Linked DNA regions of Actinoallomurus bryophytorum. The protein of the gene in region 2 interacts with the protein of the main gene of each other region in a pairwise test. Links are inferred from orthologs where the notes say so. Each region holds a gene or a part of one and is shown on either strand. Other genes may lie near its edges.

What was found.
Region 1: the proteins of FB559_RS06695 (region 2) and FB559_RS25800 interact in binary tests that used the Escherichia coli proteins (3 or more experiments, as listed by UniProt). The link is inferred for Actinoallomurus bryophytorum from one-to-one orthologs.

What each region holds. Positions count from the first base shown.
Region 1 is NZ_VFOZ01000001.1:5,503,971-5,506,913, reverse strand. The notes cover bases 71-2,943. They hold FB559_RS25800 (glutamate-5-semialdehyde dehydrogenase), read right to left. Parts: upstream 2,198-2,943; coding sequence 944-2,197; downstream 71-943. Other genes in these bases: proB (glutamate 5-kinase), read right to left, coding at 2,209-2,943; FB559_RS25805 (ArsR/SmtB family transcription factor), read right to left, coding at 461-799; FB559_RS25810 (hypothetical protein), read right to left, coding at 204-461; FB559_RS25815 (MMPL family transporter), read right to left, coding at 71-84. Also shown: more of FB559_RS25815, read right to left, coding at 1-70. UniProt on the Escherichia coli protein: Catalyzes the NADPH-dependent reduction of L-glutamate 5-phosphate into L-glutamate 5-semialdehyde and phosphate. The product spontaneously undergoes cyclization to form 1-pyrroline-5-carboxylate.
Region 2 is NZ_VFOZ01000001.1:1,411,262-1,414,331, forward strand. The notes cover bases 1-3,000. They hold FB559_RS06695 (sulfate/molybdate ABC transporter ATP-binding protein), read right to left. Parts: upstream 1,981-3,000; coding sequence 1,021-1,980; downstream 1-1,020. Other genes in these bases: eno (phosphopyruvate hydratase), read right to left, coding at 1-411; FB559_RS06690 (RrF2 family transcriptional regulator), read right to left, coding at 585-1,016; FB559_RS06700 (sulfate ABC transporter permease subunit), read right to left, coding at 1,980-2,804; cysT (sulfate ABC transporter permease subunit CysT), read right to left, coding at 2,797-3,000. Outside these bases: more of cysT, read right to left, coding at 3,001-3,070. UniProt on the Escherichia coli protein: Part of the ABC transporter complex CysAWTP involved in sulfate/thiosulfate import. Responsible for energy coupling to the transport system.

The DNA of each region.
Region 1 (2,943 bases), 4.1 Mb from region 2 along the record:
CACGCGTTCGACCAGTGGGGCCGCAGGAGGCGATCCCCCGACGGTCGGTGCGGGTGGGGCCGCCGACTTGCCAGTACGCAGCATGAACTGCTGTCCTTTTCCTTGAAGGGGCATGCGAGAGAACTCGCCCTCGGGCGAGGCGGTGCTTCTTCCACACCTGGGCCGTCGAGTTGCCGCTCGGCGGCCCAGGGTCTTCCGGTCGGTTACTCGACCTCTTTGAGGATCCGTTCCAGCGCGACCACCCGGCCCCGCATGTCCTCCAGGAGCAGGGTGATCTCCCGGAGCTGGAGTTCGGTGTGCTCCTGTACGGCCGCCGAGGTCTCGGCGAGCCTCTGGTACTTCCCCTCGCGGGGTGCCAGCACCTTGGCCCGCCAGGTGACGGCGACCTGCCAGATGGTCACGGTGATCGCCGTGAAGATTCCGGCGGCTCCGATGGCTTCCGCCAGTGCGTGCCCGTTCATCAGGGTGATTCCTCCTCGCCGCCGCGCTGGACGATCTCGGGTGTGCTGAGAGTGAGTACGGCCGCCGCGACGGCGTCCGGGGTGAGCTGGATGGAGAAGGGGGTCACCTCGTAGAACTTCATCGCCTTCCCGTCCTCGGACAGCTCCAGCTCGGCCGACACGAGGCCGGCCGCCTGCAGCTTGCGGAGGTGGACCTGGAGCAACGCGCGGCTGATGCCGAGGTCGCGCGCCAGCCGGCTGACGTAGTTGCGCTCGCGCGTCAGCGCCGCGACGACGCGCATGCGGTGCGGGTTGGCGAGCGTCGCCAGCACCTGCACGAGCTCATCCCCGGTCGGCACGGAAGCTCCCAACGGTATTTTGCATCTGCAAGGAAAAGTTAGCAGGTATGGCCGGATTCGACCAGCGAGTCATCGGGAATGTCCGCCGCCGCGGAAGGACGTGCGCCGCGGCCCCGTACGCCAGGGCCGCGGCGGAGCCTTGCCTCAGACGCCCTTGATGTGGCCCTCGCCGGTGACCACGTACTTGGTCGAGGTCAGCTCGGGCAGGCCCATCGGGCCTCGGGCGTGCAGCTTCTGGGTCGAGATGCCGATCTCCGCGCCGAAGCCGAACTCCTCCCCGTCCGTGAACCGCGTCGAGGCGTTGACCATCACGGCCGCCGAGTCGACCAGCGCCACGAACCGGCGCGCCGCCGACTGGGAGGTCGTCACGATCGCCTCGGTGTGCGCCGAACCGTACCGGCGGATGTGGGCCACGGCGTCCTCCAGCGAGTCGACCACGGCCGCGGCCAGGTCGAGTGAGAGGTACTCCTCGCTCCAGTCCTTCTCGGTGGCCTCCACGACGTCCCCGGAGTACGCGCGCATCGCGGCGTCGCCGTGCACGGTCACGCCCTTTTCGCCCAACGCCTTCAGGGCGCGGGGTACGAACGCCTCGGCGATGTCACGGTGCACGAGCACCGTCTCGGCCGCGTTGCACACCGACGGACGCTGGACCTTGGCGTTGATCAGGATGTCGATCGCCATGTCGAGGTCGGCGTCCGCGTCGACGTAGACGTGGCAGTTGCCCACGCCGGTCTCGATGACCGGCACCGTCGACTCCTCGACCACCGAGTTGATCAGTGCTGCCCCGCCACGCGGGATCAGTACGTCGACCAGGCCGCGTGCGCGCATCAGGTACTTCACCGAGTCGCGGTCACGGCCCGGGACGAGCTGGATGGCGTCGGCGGGGAGGCCGGTGAGCGCGGACCGCATGACCTCGACCAGCGCCGTGTTGGAGTCGTACGCGGAGGACGAACCCCGTAGCAGCACGGCGTTCCCGCTCTTCAGGGTCAGGGCGGCGGCGTCGACGGTGACGTTGGGCCGTCCCTCGTAGATGATGCCGACGACACCCAGCGGTACACGCACCTGCCGCAGGTCCAGGCCGTTCGGCAGCGTGTAGCCGCGTACCGACTCCCCCACCGGGTCGGGCAGCGAGGCCACATGGCGTACGGCCGCCGCGATCGCCTCGATCCGCTCGGTGGACAGGCTCAGCCGGTCGATCATGTACTCGGAGGTGCCAGCCTCGCGGGCCCGCTCGACGTCGGTGGCGTTGGCGCGGACGATCTCGGGTGCCCGGGCGATTAGGGCGTCCGCGATCGCGTGCAGCGCGGCGTCCTTCGTGCCGCGCGGCAGCGGGGCGAGTTCGGCGGCGGCCTGCCGGGCGCGCCGCGCGACGTCGAGAACCTGCTCCTGGGTGCCCACGATTCCTCCTGTTACCCCGCCGGGGTCCGTGCTTCCGTAACGGCCAGGACGACCAGGTCGTCCCGGTGAATGATCTCGCGTTCGTACTCGGGACCGAGCTCTCGCGCCAGCCAGCGCGTCGAGCGGCCCATCAGCTCGGGGATCTCCCCCGCGTCGTAGTTGACCAGCCCGCGGGCGACCAGCCCGCCCTGCTCGGCGTACAGGTCGACGGGGTCACCGGCGCTGAAGTCGCCCTCGACGCCGGTGATCCCGGCGGGCAGCAGCGACTTGCCGCGGCGCAGCACCGCCTCGACCGCGCCGGGATCGAGGCGCAGCCGGCCCTGGCCGGTCGTGGCGTGCGCGAGCCACTGACGCCGGGCCGACGGGCGCGCCCCGGCAGGGTGGAAGTAGGTCCCGACGTCCTCGCCGGCCAGTGCCGCGCCGGCCGAGGCCGCGTCGGTCAGGACGACCGGCACCCCGGCGATGCGTGCGGCCTCCACCTTGGTGACCATGCCGCCGGTGCCGACCCGTCCGGACCCGCCCAGGCGTACGCCCTCCAGGTCGGCGGGCCCGTGGACGTTCTCGATCCGCCGGGCGCCGGGCAGCCGCGGGTCGCCGGTATAGAGCGCGTCGACGTCGGAGAGCAGGATCAGCGCGTCCGCGCGTACGAGATGGGCGACCAGCGCGGCGAGCCGGTCGTTGTCGCCGAAACGGATCTCGTCGGTCGCGACCGTGTCGTTCTCGTTGACGATCGGCACGATGCCGAA
Region 2 (3,070 bases):
GTTGGGGCCACCGACGTAACGGAACAGCGGGAGGTTCGCCGTCTTGGCGGCCGCCTTGGCCACCGCCAGGCTCACGCCGAGGAGGGCGTTCGCGCCGAGGCGGGACTTGTCCGGCGTGCCGTCCAGGTCGATGAGCGCCTGGTCGATGAGGCGCTGGTCGTCGGCGTCGTAGCCGAGCAGCTCGGGCGCGATCTCGTCGAGCACTCCGAGGACGGCCTTCTCGACGCCCTTTCCGTTGTAGCGCTCGCCGCCATCGCGGAGTTCGACCGCTTCGAACTGACCGGTCGAGGCTCCACTCGGCACCGCGGCGCGCGCCTCGCTGCCGTCGTCGAGCAGCACCTCGACCTCGACGGTGGGATTACCACGGGAGTCGAGGATCTCCCGAGCGTGTACGGCGTCGATCGACGACACTTGATCTCCTTGTAATCACTACGGGACGTTTCGCCCCACGAGCCTAGCCGCCCCGGAGAGGGCCCCGGCGCAACGCCACCCCTGTTTCGGGTTCACCGGGGAGCAAGTTCGGCCAGGAGACACCTTGACGTTCCCAGCACGTCCTCTTCCGGCACGACCGTGTACGGCCCGGCTCAGCCGGTGAGGTCACGGACGTGCGGGGGCAGGTTGCCGGTGACGACGTCGGCAAGGGTCACCTGGTCGACGATGTTCTGCACCGCCGTGTCGGCGGCCAGCCAGACGTGGCGCAGGTGCGTCGCCGTGCCTTCGTAGCAGGCGTCGGCGGCCGGCTCGCCGCGGATGTCGGTGAGCGAGCCGTCGACCACCCGGATGACCTCGCCGACCGAGATCTCGGTGGCGGGCCGGGTCAGCCGGTAGCCGCGCTCCGGGCCGCGCTGGGTGGCGATGAGGTCGGCGCCGCGTAGTTCACTGAGAATGGTCTTCAGGAAGGCCAGCGGCATGCCCTCCCCGGCCGCCAGCGCGCCGGCGGTGACGGTGGCGGGGTCCGCCGCGGCCAGGGCGAGTACGGCCCGTAGGGCGTAGTCGGTACGTGCGGTGATGTGCACAGGCTCAGGCGATGGCGAGGGTCCGAGCGTCGGAGCTGGGCCGGACATGCACGGTCTCACCCGGCGCCAGCCCAAGTCGTTCGGCCAGCCCCCGGGTGACCTGGGCCCACGCGTCCTGTTCCCCGAGTCTCATCTCCACCCGGACCTCGAAGCCCAGCCGGACCACGCGTTCGACCGTAGCCTCGGTGCTGCCCGGCTCGGGTTCGGTGGTCAGCTCGATGTCGTGCGGGCGGACCAGGCGGCCGTCCAGCTCGGTCACCGGGCCGAGGAAGCGCATCACGAACTGGTTGGCCGGGTTGTCGTACACCTCATGCGGGCTGCCGGACTGCTCCACCCGGCCACCGGCCAGCACCACGATGGTGTCGGCGACCTCGATCGCCTCCTCTTGGTCATGGGTGACGAACACGGTCGTCACGTGCACCTCGTCGTGCAGCCGGCGCAGCCAGGCGCGCAGCTCCTTGCGGACCTGGGCGTCCAGCGCGCCGAACGGCTCGTCCAGCAGCAGCACCTCGGGCTCGACCGCCAGCGCCCTGGCCAGCGCCATCCGCTGCCGCTGGCCGCCGGACAGCTGCGCCGGGTAGCGCTTGGCGAACTGGTCGAGATGGACGAGCTCCAGCAGTTCGTGCACCCGCTTGTGGATCTCGCTCTTGGGGCGTTTGCGGATCTGCAGGCCGAACGCGATGTTGTCGAAGACGGTCATGTGCTTGAACGCCGCGTAGTGCTGGAACACGAAGCCGACATTGCGCCGCTGCGGAGCCAGCCGGGTGACGTCGTTACTGGAGATCAGCACGGTGCCCGAGTCCGGCTGCTCCAGCCCGGCGATCACCCGCAGCAGCGTCGACTTGCCGCCGCCGGAGGGCCCGAGCAGCGCGGTGAGTGAGCCGGAGGCGACCTCCACCGACACGTCATGCAGCACCGGGGTGGTGCCGAACGCCTTGTTGATGTGGCGGGCTTCGATGGCCATCAGTCAGCCTTTCGCTGGAGCAGTTTGATGACGAGCAGGCTGACGATGGCGATCAGCGCGAGCGCGGTGGCGGCGGCGAACGCGGCGGGCTGCTCGAAGTTCTGGAAGCGTTCCTCGACGTACAGCGTGAGGGTCTGGGTCTGGCCGACCAGGCGCCCCGACACGACCGCGACCGCGCCGTACTCGCCGAGTGCCCGTGCCAGGCAGAGCACGATGCCGTAGGCCAGGGCCGAGCGGATGCCGGGGATGGTGATGCGCCGGAAGGTCTGCCACCGGCCCGCGCCCAGCGTCTGGGCGGCCTGTTCCTGCTCTTCGCCCAGCTCCTCCAGAACCGGGACGACGGCGCGTACGACCAGCGGCAGCGACACGAACACGGTGGCCAGGACCATGCCGGGCGTCGAGAAGATGATCTGAATGCCGTGGTCCTCCAGCCAGCCACCGAACGAGGAGAACTTCCCGTACACCAGGATCAGCGCCAGGCCGACCACGACCGGGGAGACCGCCAGCGGCAGGTCGATCACCGCGTTGAGGATCCGCTTGCCGGGGAAGTGATGGCGGACCAGCAGGACCGCGGTGCCGATCCCGAAGACGGTGTTCAGCGCGACCGCGCACAGCGCGACGATGAACGTCACCTGGAAGGCGTGGAGCGCCTCGTGTGTCGTGAGCGCGTCGAAGAAGGGGCCGAGCCCGTGCTGGAAGGTCTTCCAGCAGATCAGCGCCACCGGCAGGATCAACAGGAACAGCAGGTAGACCAGCGCCACGGCCCGCAACGCGTACCTGCTCACCGATCGTCTCGGCTTTTGGGCACTCGAGCGCTCAGCCACGACGCGACCCCCACCTCTGCACCAGGTCCAGGGCCACCAGCAACACGAACGCGACCACCAGCAGGGCGGTCGACACGGCGGCCGCCGAGGCGGTGTTGTCGTTCTCGATCTGCCCGAAGATCTGCACCGCGGCCACCTGCGTCTTGAACGGCAGGTTGCCGGAGATCAGCACGGTGGAGCCGAACTCGGCGATCGACCGGGTGAAGGCCAGCGCGGTCCCGGAGATCATCGCGGGCAGCAGGTTGGGCAGGATGATCCGCCGGAAG